DNA from 3 places in the Halomonas sp. McD50-4 genome. Region 2 is predicted to be linked to each of the others. Evidence: predicted binding sites of a transcription regulator. Region 2 holds the regulator's gene; each other region holds the start of a gene.
What was found. Region 2 encodes FNR, which switches genes on or off when oxygen is low (the NO sensors DNR and NnrR bind a similar motif). Its sites were predicted from a motif close to TTGATNTANATCAA; they were not measured.
Positions count from the first base shown of each region.

Region 1: the regulator FNR is predicted to act here: its motif matches at 1,871-1,884, upstream of ccoM (cytochrome c oxidase subunit CcoM).
Region 3: the regulator FNR is predicted to act here: its motif matches at 1,420-1,433, upstream of MHM85_RS12545 (OmpW family outer membrane protein).

Region 1 covers NZ_JAKRFG010000001.1:259,536-265,686, reverse strand. Annotated here, with positions in the region: gene MHM85_RS01275 (MFS transporter) at 1-1,155, opposite strand, end outside; gene MHM85_RS01270 (peptidylprolyl isomerase) at 1,288-1,806, shown strand; gene ccoM (cytochrome c oxidase subunit CcoM) at 1,944-2,069, shown strand; gene MHM85_RS01265 (hypothetical protein) at 2,362-2,868, shown strand; gene MHM85_RS01260 (GGDEF domain-containing protein) at 2,898-4,001, shown strand; gene MHM85_RS01255 (group 1 truncated hemoglobin) at 3,985-4,452, opposite strand; gene MHM85_RS01250 (DUF3034 family protein) at 4,529-5,386, opposite strand; gene MHM85_RS01245 (EAL domain-containing protein) at 5,404-6,151, opposite strand, start outside.
Region 2 covers NZ_JAKRFG010000009.1:19,496-25,646, forward strand. Annotated here, with positions in the region: gene ccoS (cbb3-type cytochrome oxidase assembly protein CcoS) at 1-39, shown strand, start outside; gene MHM85_RS11840 (sulfite exporter TauE/SafE family protein) at 36-731, shown strand; gene hemN (oxygen-independent coproporphyrinogen III oxidase) at 895-2,322, shown strand; gene fnr (fumarate/nitrate reduction transcriptional regulator Fnr) at 2,381-3,130, shown strand; gene ttcA (tRNA 2-thiocytidine(32) synthetase TtcA) at 3,120-4,028, opposite strand; gene MHM85_RS11860 (DNA polymerase III subunit epsilon) at 4,104-4,754, opposite strand; gene MHM85_RS11865 (putative nucleotidyltransferase substrate binding domain-containing protein) at 4,760-6,151, opposite strand, start outside.
Region 3 covers NZ_JAKRFG010000010.1:40-6,190, forward strand. Annotated here, with positions in the region: gene MHM85_RS18510 (diguanylate cyclase) at 113-967, shown strand; gene MHM85_RS12545 (OmpW family outer membrane protein) at 1,464-2,072, shown strand; gene pepQ (Xaa-Pro dipeptidase) at 2,142-3,440, opposite strand; gene MHM85_RS12555 (LysR family transcriptional regulator) at 3,453-4,364, opposite strand; gene MHM85_RS12560 (oligopeptide/dipeptide ABC transporter ATP-binding protein) at 4,414-5,475, opposite strand; gene MHM85_RS12565 (ABC transporter ATP-binding protein) at 5,472-6,151, opposite strand, start outside.

The DNA of each region.
Region 1 (6,151 bases), on a different contig from region 2:
GCGCGAGGTCAAGCTCGACAAGAATGCGATAAACACGGCACTTGCCAAGCCGTTGGCCAGATTATCGCCGATGATCGTCACCACCAGCATGGGTAGCTGGTTACCGACCAGCGCGAGCACTGCAAACAATAGGTTGGTGATCATCACCAGCCCCGCACCCACTATCAACAGCGCTCCAATACCGTACCGGGCGACTAGCAGTCCCCCCAAAATCCCCCCTGTGATACTCATGGCGATCCCAAACACATTGGTGACGTTAGCAATGGTCGCCAGCGAAAAGCCCAGGTCGATATAGAGCGGATTGGCCATGGAGGCCATGGCCAAGTCGCTGATACGAAATACGGCAATGAAGATTAAAAGAGCGATCGCTTTCACGCCGAAGCGACGAAAGAAATCGGTAAACGGGCAAACGATAGCGCCAATGGCCCAGGCCCCCAAACGTCGCAGTGTTTTAGGCTGCCCCCGGCTGGCACGAATGAAGGCGCGTACTTTGGGTTCATGGATGAGCTGCACGGTTAACGAGGCCCGCTTGGGTTCGGGGCGAATCAACACGGTCATCACGCCAATGCCCACCAGCGCCGCCATGGTCAGATACGCCGCGTGCCACGAAACCGCCGAGGCCACGTAGAGCGCCCCGGCGCCCGCTGCTAACAGTCCGCCGCGATAACCGATGATGTAGGTCGATGCCATGGCTGCCTGCACATCGTCATCGGCGGATTCGATACGATAGGCATCGATGGCAATGTCCTGCGTAGCGGAGCCAAATGCCACCAGCAGTGCAAAGGCGGCCACCCAACCCAGATTGCCTACCGGCTCTAGCCCCGCTAGCCCGATGAGGCCAGCTGCAATCATCCCTTGGGCGAGTAACATCCATCCCCGGCGTTGCCCAAAGGCGCGGGTCAGTAGCGGTAGTGCGAGCCGGTCTACCACCGGGGCCCAGAAGAATTTGATCGAATAGAGCATGCCAATCCAGGCGAAAAAGCCGATGGCGGCAACGTCGACGCCGTCGCTGCGCAGCCAGGCCGAGAGTGTCGAGAACACCAATAAAAAGGGCAAGCCTGCCGAAAAGCCTAAAAACAGCATGGTGATCACGGGCGCTTTGCAGTAGATGCCAAGCGCCGCCAGCCAACTGCGCTGGGGTATCGGGGTGGGCATGAAAGGGGCTTCTCCAGAAAGAAAACATCGGTGACGTGGCCCGCTGGAAAACCCGACGATGTTAGACTGTGCCAAGGATTCATGGTCAGCGTGCCATGACAAAGGCGACAGCTTACCGGAGAGGAGTTTTCCATGTCGATTACCGCCCATCAGGTAGTGACCTTGCACTACGTACTCAGCGATGTGCTCAGCGATGGTAGCACCCGCGTGCTGGATGACTCCCGTGCACGTCAAAAGCCGCTGGAGTACCTTCACGGTCATGACAATATTCTGCCGGGCCTCGAGCGTGATTTAGCCGGTAAAACCGCAGGCGATGAAGTGAGCGTCACGCTGACGGCGGCGGATGCGTATGGACTGCGTAACGAAGCGTTGGTGCAGAAGGTGAGCCGCGCTTCGTTTGGTGGCGCGGACATCGAGCCCGGTAGCCGTTTTCAAACGGAAGGCGAAGCGGGGCCACAAATCGTGACCGTGCTGGCCATTGACGGTGATGACGTCACCGTGGACACCAATCACCCCCTGGCTGGCCACACACTGCGCTACCAAGTGAGCATTCTTGACGTGCGTGAGGCAACCCGTGCCGAGCTTGCCAAGGGCCACCCGCTGCCGCCGGGCACCGAACATAGTAAAGTAGAAGATCGCAAAGTGTTGTAAGCCCCCCCTAAAAACTGACCTGCATCAAGTGCACGGCTGCCTTTGAGGCGGTCATTTTGAAAGCTTGATCCAGGTCAGTTTCCTCTTGGCTGAACGCAGTACGATGGCCCCATACATCACAGCGGGAGGGGAACATCATGTACTGGGACGACGCTGTTATTTTTGGCTTGGCCACGGTCGCCTTAGTGATCGCTTTCATGGTGGGGTGGGTAGGCTTCGTGATTCGTGACCACCTGCGCAAAGACGAACGCAAAAAACCGTGATTGCAACGACTCTCATGTGCAGATAGCTCGCAGCGTGATACTGCTTTCGTCAATCGACGGTATCAGTCGTCAGGGGAGGGGGCTTACGCCAAGGTGTAAGCTTCCTGTTGCCGGCCCTTTTGGGTCGGCTTTTTTGTGCTTTTTACTTCACTAATTCTCATTGGCCACGGACCCCCAAAGGGAATCGATTGAGCCGAAAGTGTTAATAGACGTTGAAGAGCATTGGCCTTCTTGCTCTGGTAAAGTGCATGGATCTTATCGTGCACTAAACCAAACTAGGAAGCTGCCTGCTATGAATGCTGTTCCGTCTCGTCTGCCCCTGCGCTTCGGTAGGGCGTGCTCCAAAGCAGCCATGGTCCTCGTTACCTTATTACTGGTTGGCGTGTCGCCCGCGGTTCAAGCACAAGCGCTGAGCTTGATCAATGGGGAGTCCACGCAAAAGGTAGCACTGGGTGATTTGCGTGATCGTGCCGATACCGCCTTTACCGTTTTCGATCCTTTCCAAGGCCGTGATGTCGACATGCGCGGCATCTCTTTCCGTGATTTTTTGATCGAGCATTTTGGCGAGGTGCCGCCGACATTGCACTTTACCGCCTGGGATGATTACGAGGTCAGTCTTGGCGGCTGGGACGACCCGAGTTGGTACTTGGTGACCATCGAAGATGGCGAGCCCCTAAGCCTGCGCTCGCGGGGGCCCATCCGGCTAGTCGAGCGGGAGTATTCTGGACGAGATATCGAAAACTTGCGCGACTTCAACGACTGGATTTGGATGATTCGCAGCATTGAGGCACAGTGGTGACCTCTCCAGATCCAAATAAGCAGCAAGGCTTGTCAGTTCGCTGGGGGGTGCATCGGCTGTTTAACTGGCTGTCGCTGAGTCTGATGAGTTTCGTGGGCCTGATGGTACTGATCGTTTACGAAGCGCGCTGGGTCTACCCTGAAATCCAAGCCTATTTCAGCCAGACCGGCAGTCTCACTGGCCAGCAGTTGGCGACCCGTGCCCGAGGCTATGTGCAGCGCGCTCAAGAGGAGCTGTTGGTCGCCGCCTCACCTCTCGAAATCAATAGCGCTCGTCACTCGCTGGAACTTGCCTACGGTCTGTTCGACGTGGACGTTTACCGTCAAAAATATGCCTGCACCGAACCTAGCTTGGCACTCATGGATGAACTTGCCGAGCTCCTCGATACTCAGCAGGTCGACCCCTTCGATGCCGCTCATGCCCTGTTCATTCCGGTTCAGTGCCTGACTCGCATCGAGATGAATCAGCTAGACCAACGCGGTATGGTCATCAATGATTTTTCATCCAGCACACGTCGGCACCATCAGATACTGACGTACTCAAGCGTGCTAATTTTTGCGCTGGGCCTGCTGTTTTGGATCATGCACCAACGCCAGCTCAAACGCACCGAGCGGGCGAATTCGGAAAAAATTGCCTGGATGGCTAGGGCCATGTGCGACCCTCTGACCGGCATTGGCAATCGCAGCGCGCTCTACCAAGACGTTGCGGCGTATACAGGTTGTTCGATGGGCTTGATCCTGGTCGATATCGATTTCTTCAAGCAGTATAACGATGCTCTGGGCCACCCGGAGGGGGACTGCCTGTTACGGAGGCTCGCAAGGCTACTGAAGAGCGCATTGGGAGAACAGGCGCGTCTTTACCGGCTCGGGGGTGATGAGTTTGCGGCACTACTGCCATGCCCCAACGACCAAATGCTGGTGCATCATTGTGAAGCACTGCAATTGGGACTGGAAGAAGCCCAATGCCACCATCCAGCGCATCCCGACAATAAGGACGTGACGTTGAGTATTGGGGGCGCCCGCTTTGTGGCCGACGCTACTTCGTTCGCGGCGGCCTATGAAGCGGCCGACAAAGCGCTTTATCAAGTCAAAACCGCAGGGCGCGACGGCTGGCAAATTACTGCAAGCGCATGACGTCGTCGTACATGGGGGCCAAACGGCCCAGCATGTCGTTGCGGGCGGCTAGCGGTACGTTTTCATCCGCCATGGCGGCGTCGAGATATTCCACCACACGATTGAAGTGGGCGTTGGTGATGCCCATGGTTTGGTGGGCGCGGTCCATGGGTGGGCCATCATACTGACAGGGGCCATCGGCCACATCGCAAAGTTGCGTCGCAAGCGAAGCTGCAAACAGATCGATGTTGCTATTGGCGAAGTAGCTGACGATCTCGTCGTCATCGGCAATGCGGTAAAGCAGATTCTCGACCACTGCATCGATGGTCGCCTGTCCGCCCATGCGCTCATAGAGCGTGGCGTTCTGGGGCTGATGTGCGCTGCAGCCTGTGATGAGCAGCGCTCCAGCGAATACGCTCGCCATGGTCGTGCAGCGTAACGCGCATAGTGATCTCATCTTGAAAAATCCCATGGCGGCTCCTTTCGTGATCTTTTTGATTAGGCGTTGTAGGGGGGGGGTATAAGCCTGGTGGGTCGGTGTGAACGATTTAGAACGCTGCTTGCAGCGAAAGGTAGCCGCCACGCTGAGACGGCAGCCCGGCGATATCGCCTAAATCCAACCACGCGCCGGTCAACGAGACGTGTTTATTGAAGAAGTAGGCACTGTAGACACTTTGCCAATCCTCCTCTTCGGTAACGCTCAGGTTGTCGGGTTTTTGGCGGTATTCGGTCCCTACAATCCAGTTGGGAGTGACGAAGACCCCAACACTACCTTCCGCCATCCATGCGTGACCGCCTTGATCCCCGCCAAATCCTAACAGGCCGCCCTGGTTGGCTGAGGTGTTGCGCAGCGTACCGTTGATCAGCACGTTACGCCCCAAGAAAGCATTGAAGAGCAGTTTGCTGGCACTCAAGTAGGTATCGGTACCGTTCACGTCATCGGCTCCGAGGGCCGTTGGCACGCTGCCATCCACCAGACGTTTATGCATGACGCCAGCGCTCCATATGCCAAGCGGGTGATACAGCACGTCCCCGAAGAGGCGTACTTTTGCTCCGTAAATGTTCTGCTCCAGTTCTCCACCTAGCGTCGACAGCTCGAACGATTGGCGAGCAATGGAGAATTCCATGCGATCATGGAGGTTTAGGCTGGCGCTGGTCACAGTGAGTCGATAGTCATCGACCCAGGCGCGTGTTGCCGCAGCGGTTACGCCGATTTCATCGTCGCTTGCGGTGCTCGACAGCACGGCCCAGGGGGAGAGGCCGCCCCCGGCTGCTCCCTCAATGGCACTGACGGCACCGGTGCCTAGAATACGGCTGCCCGCCATGCTGGCGGTAGCGACCAACAGCGTACTGAGCGCGGTCGCCGTGACAATGGCGCGCCGTTTTGATGAGCCAGTCTTGCGCATAACGTTCCCTTTTTTAATTAGTGAGCCGTTTCGGCCGAGAGTGACAACGGCTTGAATTCGTCTAGCCAGTCGGTGATGGCTTCCGCGGGCATGGGTTTGGCAATCCAATAGCCCTGAAGATAGTCGCAGCGTAGGTGGCTCAATATCTCGGCACTGGCGCTGTTCTCTACCCCTTCCGCAACGATCTTGAGCCCTAAATGGTGGCCCATCTCGATGGTCGAACGGACGATGGTGAGATCTTCTTGCTGGGTATCCAGCTTCAAAACGAACGATTTATCGATTTTGAGCTCATTGACCGGTAACCGTCTGATTTGCGCCAGAGATGAATAGCCGGTGCCATAGTCATCAACGGCAATCGTAAGCCCCATTTGGCTAAGCGCCATTAACGTTTCAGTCGCAGCATCAACATCTTGCATGACGGCGCTTTCGGTGACTTCCAGTGCAAGCTGGTCAGGCGACAGGCCGTAAGTCTCGAACAGCTCGTGGATATGCATTGACAGGCCAGGATCGATCACGTCGCTTGCCGAGAGGTTGATGGCCACCGAGAGATGGCAACCTTGACGTTTCCAGTCGCTAAGCTGCTCACATACGTGGTCTAGCATCCAGTCAGTGAGTAAGCCAATATTGCCGGAGCGTTCGGCCAAACCGATGAATTCGTCCGGGGGAACGAAACCGAGCGTGGGGTGGCGCCAGCGCATCAGCGCCTCGAATTGGCAAACGTTGCCCGTGGTGGTGTCGACTTTGGGCTGGTAGGCCATCCATAGT
Region 2 (6,151 bases):
GGCACCAAGCCACCCCGTGACCGTGAGCCACCGCCGTGAACCCGACCGGACTTGACTTGCCGCCACTGCTGGCAGCCTTCGTATTTGGCTTGATGGGGGGTGCCCACTGCATTGGCATGTGCGGCGGCATCATGAGTGCGCTCACCTTTGCCGTGCCACCCAGCATGCGACACCCTGCCCGTATGGGTGGATTATTGCTCGGCTATAACCTAGGGCGCATCATGAGCTACATGACGGCTGGCGCTTTGGTAGCCGGACTAGGCACCTTGATCTCACTATCGCCTCAGGCGCGTCTCGCGCTACAGGTCGTCGCGGCGGTGATGCTGATGTTGATGGCGCTGTATATCGCTAACTGGTGGAAAGGCTTATTGAAAGTGGAAGCGATAGGGCGCAGGCTTTGGCGCCATATCGAACCCATCGGCAGGCGCTTGATGCCCGTCGTGTACCTGCCCCAGGCGTTTGCTTTAGGCGCCCTGTGGGGCTGGCTACCCTGCGGATTGGTCTACTCGATGCTTGCTTGGAGCCTAGCCATTGCCGATCCGTTACAAGGGGCGCTATTGATGGGTGCCTTTGGTTTGGGCACCCTGCCCGCGCTGCTTGCGACGGGCCTAGCGGCACGCCAGCTCAGCCACTTGATTCGCCACCGTGCCACGCGCAGTATCGCCGCGCTGACCATCATCAGTTTTGCGCTGTGGCAGCTCTGGACGCTGTTCTCCCCCACCGGGCACTGAACCTATCGGCGGGCCGCACTTTCTCACCTTTCTAACTAGCTTAGCCGCTTCGGCATGGGCTTTTACGCCATTGCTTGATACAGCTCAACGCATTGCGCTACCCCCTGGCGTAGCATGAACGCATCCGTTCACTCGCTTGTTCTGTTACACCGGAGCGTTGCCTATGCCCGTTCATGCTACTGCTGCCCACGCCCAGACCACTTCATCAGTGGCTGAGGCCACTGCATGGGACGACGCCCTGATACGTCGTTATGACACGAGCGGCCCGCGCTATACCTCTTATCCGACAGCGCTGTCGTTTCACGACGGCTTCACCGCCGACGATATGGCCCAGGCACTAGAACGCAGTAACGCCAGCCAAAAGCCACTGTCGCTCTATGTCCACGTCCCATTTTGCCGCAAGATCTGCTTCTACTGTGCGTGCAACAAAATCGCTACGAAAAATACGTCGCTGGCCGAGCCCTACCTGTCTCGGCTAGATCGTGAGATGGTGCTCACGTCGCGCCATTTAGATACCCAACGACCGGTGCAGCAACTGCATTGGGGCGGCGGCACGCCGACGTTTCTTACCTTGGCGCAAATGAGCGATTTGGTCGACCGGCTTGATGCCCGTTTTGGGTTATCGAACGCGCCAGATCGGGACTATGCCATTGAAATTGACCCACGCGAAGCGGATGTCTTTACCCTGCGACATCTCCAATCGCTAGGATTTAACCGCCTAAGCCTTGGCGTTCAAGATCTCGATCCGCAGGTTCAAGCGGCGATCAATCGCGTGCAGCCCCGGGTGCTCACCGAAACGCTCATGGACGAAGCGCATCGGCTCGGCTTTCGCTCGCTCAACCTCGATTTAATCTATGGCCTTCCCTTTCAAACCGAACGGCGTTTTGCCGAAACGCTTCGTCAGGTCATCGAGCTGGGACCAGCACGATTATCGGTCTTCAACTACGCCCACATGCCAGCCCGCTTTGCGCCCCAGCGACGTATCCAGTTGGCCGACCTGCCCAGCGCCGATGAAAAGCTGGCCATGCTGCACACCACTATCGAGATGCTCACCCAGGCGGGCTATGTGCATATTGGCATGGACCACTTTGCACGCCCCGACGACAGCTTGGCCCAGGCGCAGCGCAACGGCACGCTGCAGCGTAATTTTCAAGGCTACTCCAGCCACGCCGAGTGCGATTTGATCGGTTTGGGCGTATCCGCCATTTCTCGGGTCGACGATATTTACGCCCAAAACCCTACTCAGCTCGCCCACTATGAAGCCGCCTTGGATGAAGGTAGGCTGGCAACGATAAAAGGACTACGCTTAAATAAGGATGACCTAATAAGAAGAGACGTCATCGAGCGGTTCATGTGCGATATGGCCATTGATCTCGACGCGATCGGTCAGCGTTGGCATATCGATGCGGCAGACTACTTTGCCACTGCCTTCGAGCGACTGGCGATCGCCGAACGGGATGGCCTCGTACAGCGTGAGGGCCTTCGGCTGAGCGCCACGCCGATCGGGCGATTGCTCATTCGGCATTTGGCCATGGCCTTCGACACTCACTTACAACGTCAGGATGGTCAGCGCTACTCGAAGATCGTGTGAGCGCCTTGAGCCGCCTGCCCCCTGTGCCTATGATGGCGAAAGAAGAAGGGAGACTCCTATGCCATATCCTGCCAGCCAACGACGTTCACTGCTGCAAGAGGCGCGCTGCCAGACGTGTAGTCTAAGCTCGCTGTGCTTACCGCTCGCCTTGGAGCTCGAGGATATGAGCCAGTTCGATGCGATCATTCGCCGCCGCTCGCCGTTGAAGAAAGGCGAACCCCTGTTCCGCCAAGGGGACGCTTTCACCAGTGTCTATGCGGTGCGCTCGGGTAGCTTGAAGCAGGTCACCAGCGAAGGCAACGGCCATGACCAGCTCACCAATTTCTTTCTACCCAGCGAACTAGTGGGTTTGGACGGCATCGACGAAGAGCACTACCCCGGCACGGTGATGGCTCTGGAAACGACGACGGTGTGCGAAATTCCGTTCGACCGCCTGGACTCGCTCTCCGAGGAGCTGCCCGAGCTGCGCGGCCAGCTCTATCGCAGCATGAGTAAAGAACTGCGCGACGATCGGCGAATGATGCGTCTACTGTCGCGTAAGACCGCGGATCAGCGGCTGGCGAGCTTTTTGATTACGCTCTCTGATCGCTTCCGGCGGCGGGGCTACTCGCCATACAGCTTCCGCCTATCCATGTCCCGGGCCGATATGGGTAACTACCTGGGCCTAGCGGTCGAAACGGTCAGCCGCATTCTTAGCCGCTTTCAGCAGCAGGAGGTCGTGGCCGTCTCAGGGCGCGAGGTCAATATTTTGGACATGCAGCGCCTCATTACCCTGGCAGAAGAGGAGGCGCCAACGATCACACGTTGAAGGCTTGGATGCGTCCTTCCATCAAGGCCGCCTGCTTGGCTTCGAGACCGGCAAAGTCGAATAGCTCGCGATCGGCAAGCTGCGAGGGTGCCACGTTGGTGACTGCTTTGAACATGCTCTCCAAGCGCCCAGGATGCTTCTTGTCCCACTCCGCCAACATCTCTTTGACGATTTGTCGCTGCATGTTCGGCTGCGACCCACACAAATTACAGGGAATGATGGGAAACGCCATCTGCCGCGAAAACTCAGCAATATCCGCCTCTTTACAGTAGGCCAGCGGGCGGATCACGATGTTTTTACCGTCATCCGAGAGCAGTTTCGGCGGCATGGCTTTTAGCGTACCGCCGAAGAACATGTTCAGAAACAGCGTTTCTAGAATGTCTTCGCGATGGTGGCCGAGGGCAATCTTGTTCGCGCCGATCTCTTCGGCAAACCCATACAGCGAGCCGCGGCGCAAGCGCGAGCAGAGCGCGCAGGTGGTTTTACCCTCCGGGGTTTTCTCCTTTACCACCGAGTAGGTGTCACGCTCGAGAATGTGATACTCCACCCCCAGCTTATCCAAATACTGGGGCAAGACGTGCTCTGGGAAACCAGGCTGTTTTTGGTCCATGTTGACCGCCACCAGCGAAAAATCGACCGGCGCGTTGCGTTGCAAGTTGCGCAAAATCTCCAGCATCGTGTAGCTATCTTTGCCGCCGGAGAGGCACACCATGACCCGATCGCCATCCTCGATCATGTTGTAATCGATGATCGCGTTTCCCACTTCGCGCCGCAGGCGTTTTTGCAACTTGTTGAATTCACGCTTCTGCTTGGCATCCTGCAGCTCGTGCTGCGTGGCGGTAGGCTCGTCAGACGCGCTGTCTGACAAAGTAGGGTCAAAGTAGTCAGGTGATAACATGGTCGTCGCACTGCCGGTGGGTAAAGGAGCAGTATGTATTCTAACAACACTCCGAAGCTCTACCCAATACAAACCCTAGGCGGTCAGGGCGATCTCGCGCTGCAAACGTAGATACAGAAGTGCACTCGCGGTGGCTTCGCTGGTCACGCTAGGCCAGATCAGCCGTGGCAGCCGCCAACGGGTCAGCGCCTCGCCAAGCGATTCGAGGGTATCGACCTGCGGATGCAGCCGCCGTAGCTGTCGCCCGTGCAACTTGGCAACGTCGACCTGGGCGTTGGGTAAACCGAACCCCAATACGCGTTTGAATAGCCCGTTGAGCGGCTCGATCGTGCGCTCTAACTGCCAACCAACGAGCGGCCGATTCTCGATGAATTCGGCCAGCTCTGTCAGGCATTCGATATCTGGGGAGCGCGGGGTATCCGTCGCGTGTAACTGCTGATGGCGGCGCAGGGTGGCAGACACTGGCACGGGAGATTCTGACAGTGTGGCCCACCAGATACGGCTAGTGTGCACACGCCGCGGACTGAGCACGACGGCCGCCACGCTGACGACATTGGGCTGACCGTCACTCACCTGGCAGGCCATCGCGACGGACTCCTCGCCCATGTACGGCTGAAATAGCCACGCGTAGGGCGAATCGGCCCATCGGCGTCGATCGCTTTCCCGCTGCAGCAGCGTTCTTAACGAGCCGCTCAGCAGCGTCATGTGTCGATCTAACAAGCGCATTCCGCTCACGAATACTCCAAATGATAGCGGTGGGAAAGGCGCTGCTTGAAGTCCTTCACAATGTGGAGGGCTTCTCGCAGCAGGTCTCGCTCCAGCGAAGAGAGCTCTTGCACTACGACCCGGTTAGTGCGCTTGGCGTGGGCGCTATCCAGCTCCTGAAGCTGCTGACGCAGGCGCAGCTCGGTGAACAGTGCCAGCGCCTCACCCACATCGTCGGCAAAGCGTCGATCCAGACGCCCGTCGGTGGCCAGATCATCCAAACGATCCAGCGTCGAAGTGACCGTTATCCGCCGCTCGAGGGCCATGGTGCGCACGCCGTGCACGATGGGGAAAATCCCGCCTTTTTTGATATCGATACCGTGCTGCGGCTTCTTCAGTGAGCCAAATAGGGTCAGCGGCGTCGAGAAGCGCAGTGCCGCACGGGCAAAGTACGAGAGCAGCAGCTCATCGTGGGAGCAGTGCTCGAACAGCGCGTGGCGGACTTGGTCGAGCAGCGTCGGATTGCCCGCCACGCCATGAGAGTCGAGCAGAATGGCCAGTTTCATCAAACTGTCACCATCGCGGGCACTGACCCATTTGGCGATACGCTGCTGCCACTGGGAGACCGTGCCCACCCACTCAGGGTTGGACACCATGATATTCCCCGGACAGGGCGGGTAACCCAGCGTTATCAACGTTTGGGTCAAGGTCGCCATGTCGTCAGCGACCGTGGGCCACTGGCAGTCGTCAGCGAGGATCAAACCGTTATCCTGGTCGGTTTTTAGGATTTGCTCGCCGCGCCCCTCACTGCCCATCACCATCAGGCAACTTTGGCGGTGATACTGCTCGGGCACCGTAAAACCCCAGGCTTTACTCATGATGCGGCCATTGAGCGCTGCCAGTAACTCCATGGCAAAGCGCAGCTTCACGCCCTGCGCCATTAGCGCGTTGACCAACTCTGGGGTACGTTGGCTGGCAGCCGCCAAAGCTTCCAGGCCATTGGCTTGCTCGACCTGTAAACTCACCACGTAGCTACGGCTGGAGAAAAAGCTCAGCACGTCCATCAATTCCACGACGCCTCGGGCGTGCTCATCCTCCATTACCACTACGCGAGCGACCTTATGCCGAGTCATCATAATCAGTGCTTCGAACAGGTATTGATCGGGCGCGACGGTGACCAGTGATTGGTTGGCCAGCGACGCCACAGGCGAGTGCTGGGTACTCTCCCCCAATACCAACCCATTGAGCAGGTCGGTTTTAGTGACCATGCCCAGCGCCTCTTGCGTATTCACCAGCAGGCTATCGGCATGGCTATCGTTCAGTTGGCGAACGGCGTCGTGAATGGTGCTCGATGCATCGATGAGTACCGGCTCGCGCATACATTCGCGCACTTTGGCCAGCATGAAACCCGCCATCGT
Region 3 (6,151 bases), on a different contig from region 2:
TCGGAGTACTTCATCGGAACCTCGTCACGCCCCACATCGTTCAGAGTCTAACAGCCGCTGACACTCCAACTAGCTTGACAGTGGGGGATCGCCACCCGCTCGTATTCTCGTCGTGGACGACGACCAACAGCTGGCGGCTTATTACCAGCTCGTGCTAGAAGCCGCGGGGATGGAAGTGCGCATCCTCGACAATCCCCGCCATATCATCGATCAACTCGCCTCGTTTAGACCCGAACTCTTACTGATGGATGTGCACATGCCGGATTACGATGGCCCTGATTTAGCGTCAGTGGTTCGGCAGTATGACGAGTGGAGTAGTCTGCCCATCGTCTTCTTATCGGCAGAGATGGACTTAGGTAAGCAGGTAGATGCGCTCAGCCACGGAGCCGATGACTTCCTCACCAAGCCCATTCTCGCTGCGCAGCTGGTAGCCTCGATTCGTGTGCGCGTGGCCCGCTCACGCACACTGTCGGCGCTGCTCAATAAAGACAGTCTGACCGGGCTGCTCAAGCATGCCAGCATTAAAAGTGCCGCGATCAACGAGATATGTCGTGGCTTCCGACAACACTATTCGGTGGTGGTCGCCATGGTGGACATCGACCATTTCAAATCGGTGAATGATACCTATGGCCATGCCACAGGGGACGTCGTGATTGCGTCGGTGGCGACGCTGCTGCGTCAGCGCCTACGCCAAACCGATATGATTGGCCGGTATGGGGGCGAGGAGTTTTTAGTGGTGCTGCCACACTGCAGCGCAGAGGACGGTCGGAAGCGCTTGGAAGACATTCGCCAGTACTTTTCTCGCCTGCGCTTTAACCAAGGGGAGCAGGAGTTTGCGTGCACGCTCTCGGCAGGTATGGTCTGTAGCACCGACGTATCAGAGGACAACAAAGACCGTCTCTTGGTTTTAGCAGATGAGGCACTTTATCGAGCCAAGCGCGGCGGCCGCAATCAAGTTAGCCAGTAACGCTAGTTGCTGGTGGCGGTTGAGTGATTCGTTATGAAGCAATGCAGCGAAAAATGCGCGCCGCTGGTGCGCTTTTTCATGTAGTAAAGAGATAACTAACGCTTTTGTCACTCATTGATTTAGTAAGATTATGTTTTTTAATATAAATTATTTTTTTGGCACGCAGCTCGCAATATAAAAGGTAACTCGCAAATGAATAGAGTCATTAAGGTCGCGATGCAACCGGCACTCAATGCTCTCCCTTCTTTGCAACGTTGCCGCGGCGCTGCCCGGCAATACACCGAGTGAGCTGGCGTGCTCCACCTGGGTCCCCTTCGGGGGACTTTTTTTATGCTCGTTTGTCAAGCGCGATAGTTAACAAAAGCTATCAGAGCCAGAAAACCTATAATAAAATTTCACATGAAATTTGGAAACGGTGTTCTTATACTATATATTGTATAGGTTAGCTGGCGTTGACCAGCATCAATCCCAAGCAAGATGCAAGAGGATGACCCTGATGAGCAAAATGAAATTGATCACCGCCGCTATCGTGTCTGCCAGTGCCGTCATGGCGAGCCAAGCCGTTATGGCCTACGAAGCAGGCGATGTGTTTGTTCGCGGCGGTGTTGCCCAAACGGATACGGGCTCAGGTAACGGCAATGTTGGCGGTGCGGACCTCAACGTACAAAGCGCACGTGGGTTCACTTATGGTGCGGGCTACCTGTTCAGCGACAAATTTGGCGTCGAACTCAACAGCTCTGAAAAATTCGAACATGACCTGAACACGACGCCGGGCGGCAGCGCAGGTAGCGTCGACCGTCTGCCGGTGAACCTGCTGGTAAACTACTACCCCATGGGTGGTTTGGACTCGAAAGTTCAGCCTTACGTAGGTCTTGGTTTGAACTACACGAGTTTTTCCAGCGAGCCATCTGGCTTGAGCATCGACGAGAGCTACGGCGCCATCGGCCAAGCGGGTGTGGATTTGGCAGTGACGGATAACGTCATGCTGAACGGCTATGTTAGCTACGCGGACGTAAGCGCCGACATCAATGAGGCTGGCGCCACCGTTGGCGAAGTCGATATCGAGCCAGTGACGATCGGCGGCGGTATTACTTACCGTTTCTAAACCCATCCGATACATATACGCCCGGCTTACATGCGTAAGCCGGGCGTTTTTTGTTGGGCGAGGGAGTGGCTATAACGTCAAGTTCTCAGATCCGCCTTCTGTCACTAGGATATTATCCTCGATGCGTATGCCTCCGCACACGGCGAGCCGGTCGACCAGCGTCCAGTCGATGGGGTGGGGCTTTTTACGCAGTGGTGCCAGCAACATGGGAATGAAATAGAGGCCTGGCTCGATGGTGATGACCATACCGGCTTGCAGCGCACGGGTGAGACGCAGGGCTGGATGGGTGTCAGGTGCTGGCGATGGGCTCCCGTCTGGCTGCCTCAATCCGGCCACATCGTGTACCTGAATCCCTAATGAGTGGCCCAGTCCATGCGGGCAAAAGGCGCGCGTAACACCGGTTTCCACGGCGCTCTCTACGCTGCCCTGATACAGTCCGTGCGAGATCAATATGTCGGCTAGGCCTCGGTGCATCTGCTCATGTAGCGTTAGAAACTCGATGCCAGGAACGATGTGGGTGATGAGTTCATCTTTCAGACCGTGCATGGCGCTGATTAACTCGCCAAATTCGCTGGGTGCATCCGGGCCTGCATAGGTACGGGTAATGTCCGCACAGTAGCCGCGAAAACGACGGCCCGCATCGACTAGCAGGCTATAACGTCGTTTGGGGGCTGACAGGTCATAGCGCTGATAGTGTAAGACCCCGGCATGCTCATTTAGACCGATAATGTTTTGATAGGGAACGTCCGACTCTCGCTGTCGGCTGGCCCCTAAATAGGCGAGCTGCACATCCAGTTCGGCCGACGCACCGATAAAAGCAGCATTAGCCGCTTGATGGCCCGCGATTGCTAGTCGATTGGCTTCGCGCAGGCAAGCCACTTCGTAGGCGGACTTGACCATGCGCAACTCATCGAGTTCGCGTACCAAGCCTTCGGGATGAAGTGTGGCAACATTGGCGAGGGGTGTCGTGCTCGCGAGCTCTTTCAGATCGCCGATCACGGCAGCGCGTCCAGTGAGCGGCGGGGTGATTTTATCGCTACATAAATGTACGTCGAACTTCGCCACCCAGGGTTCTTCAGGCAGCTGAGTCGGTAAGTGCCAAAAATCGGCAGGCGCGTACAGATAAAGCTGGGGGCGCTGATGGGGCTGAATCACCAGCCAGCTGTGCTGAACATCGGCCATCCCCACCCAATGAATGAAATGGCCGTAGGACTGAAAGCTGGTGGCATGGTCATCAGCGAAGTGGTTGTTCGCATGGCCGCTGTATATCGCCACACTATCCAGGTTATGCGCCGCCATGCGCGCTTGATAAGCATGATTCAGTGCTTGGATGTGGTCGCGCTGCAGTTGATAGAGGGTTGCTGACATATAAACGTCCTTTCAAAGTCGGGGCGGTGAGAGCTGGCCCCACAAACTATCGAGTTCGGCATGGTGCTGGCTTTGGTGACGATACAACCGCAGCTCCATGGGTACGTCCCAGCGGCTGTCGCCCGCCCTGACCAAGGTGCCGTCAGCCAGCTCTGCGGCCACATTTCGCTCGGGTAGCCAGCTCATGCCATACCCCAGCAGCACCAGTTCTTTGATACCTGCTGCATAGAGGTTTTCGCTCTGTGCCGTTAAGTACGTGCTTTGCGGCAACCGTGCCAGATGTGCTTTGACAGCCGAGCCGAGTAGCCCACGTTTGGGGTAGGCCAGCCAGGGCACTGGCTGCTGGCGAGCGCCAGGCAGTAGTGCACACGCCGACCCGTCGTTTTTACGCCCGGTCACGGGAATTAGCCGTTCATGCCCAATGACTCGATAGGTGCAGGCGCTAGTGTCGATATCCAGATCGCAGCGTCCAACGGGCCAATAGCAAATCGCTAGATCGCACTCTGCTCGAGCCAGCGCCTGAAAGTAGTCGCTGGCCACCCAGCCCGTCGCGCGAAGGTAGGGCTGAATGCGCTCCTGCCAGCCGCTGCTGGCTAACCATTCCGGTAGAAAATGCGCCAGCAGACTTTGCGGTGCGGCTACCATGATTAGCCGCTGCTGACCGGCGCTAATTTCACGAACGCGGTCGCGCGTCAAACGCACCCGGTCGGTGACCTGTTCGCAGAGAGTCAAGAACTCTTCACCCGCAGGCGTCAACGACAGCGGTAACGTTTGTCGGTTGATCAACGTGACGCCCATTTCCTCTTCGAGCAGTTTGATCCGCCTTGAAAAGGTAGGCTGCGTGACGTGTTGTTCATCGGCGGCGCGGGAGAAGTGTCGCGTTCTGGCCAGGGCAATGAAGTCTTCTAGCCAGCGAATTTCCATGCCTTACCTCGCAAAACGACCAAGCGTATGGCGCTTGAAGGGGCCGCGCTCATAGGCGGCCTTCCTCAACAGCGTGACACGCTACGCGGGTGCCGTCATCCTGGGTTATCAAAGCAGGTATTTCTTGCTTACAGCGGGCGTTAGCATGGGGACAACGACCATGGAAAACGCAGCCGCTGGGTAAGTTGACCGGTGTCGGTACTTCACCCGACAGGCGAATATGCTGAGGGCGGTCGTCCTCCAAGCGGGGAATGGCCGACAGCAATGCCTGGGTATAGGGGTGGCGAGGCTTGGCAAACAGCGTGGCGGTCGTGGCGACTTCACATACGGTGCCCAGATACATCACGGCCACCCGTGTCCCAAAGTGCTCGACCACCGCCAGATCGTGGGTAATGAACAGATAGGTCAGGTTGCGATCCCGCTGGGCATCCATCAGCAGGTTGAGCACCTGTGCTTGGATAGAGACGTCTAGCGCTGAAATGGGCTCATCGGCGACGATGAATTCGGGATCGACGGCCAGCGCACGGGCAATGGCAATTCGCTGACGCTGACCGCCAGAAAACTCGTGGCCAAAGCGCTTGCCCCAATCGGGGTCGATACCCACCGAACGCATCACCTCCTCGACTTTATCGAGGATCTGCTGGCGGTTCCAGTCGGGATGGTGCAGCCGCAGTGGCTCTTCCAGCGTCTGCTGAATGGTCATGCGTGGGTTCAGCGACGCGTAAGGGTTCTGGAAGATCATCTGCATGCGCTTGCGGTAGGGCAGGAGCTGCTTCGAGCTGAGATCGTCGATGCGCTGGCCGTCGTAGCGAATTTCGCCCTCTGAGGGAGAAATCAGCCCCATGACCGTGCGCGCCACTGTGGACTTACCGCAGCCAGATTCACCCACCACGCAGAGCGCTTCGCCGCGCTTGATGTCCAGATTGACGCCGTTAATGGCGTGGACATACTCCTGGTGGCGAATCAGCTTGCCGCCTTTGAAGCGTAGCTGCTCCAGAAAATCACCGGAGAGTGAGAAACGCTTTTTAAGACCGCGAATTTGCAGTAGCGAGTCGTTGCTCGCTTCGTTTTGAGTCGGCATGGTCGCGATCGTTTCCGCCTGGGCATTCATAGGCTCTCCTCCTTCAAGCGGCGATCTTCCAACATTTCCGCCACCATGTGGCAGGCCACGCGACAGTTGCCAGACTCGACGAAATCGGGGACTTGCTGGGTGCAGGCCGGCCGGGGGAGCCCGTCGGCTCGGTTGATAAAGTCACAGCGGGTATGGAACGCACAGCCGCTGGGCAAATTAGAGAGTGACGGCATACTGCCACGAATCTGGTTGAGTTTTTCACCCGGCGTCGCCATTTGCGGCAGCGCATTGATCAAGCCTTGGGTGTAAGGATGTTGCGGGTCGTTGATGATTTCCCGCGTAGGGCCCTGCTCGATGACGCGGCCAGCGTACATCACCAGCATACGCTGGGTCACTTGGCTTACCACCCCCAGATCGTGAGTGATCAAAATCAAGCCCACGTTGTGCTGTTCGCATAGCTCCAGCAGCAGCGCCATGATTTCGGCTTGAATCGTCACGTCCAGTGCCGTGGTGGGTTCGTCGGCAATGATGATGTCAGGGTCGAGTAGCAGGGCAATGGCGATGATGATGCGCTGGCGCATCCCGCCGGAAAGCTCGTGGGGGTACTGATCCAAGCGCTTTTCGGGAGAGGGGATCTGCACCTGGCGTAGTTTGTCCAGGGCGATGGCCCGGGCTTCTTTGGTGGAGATGCGGCGGTGGGCCTTCAAGCACTCCA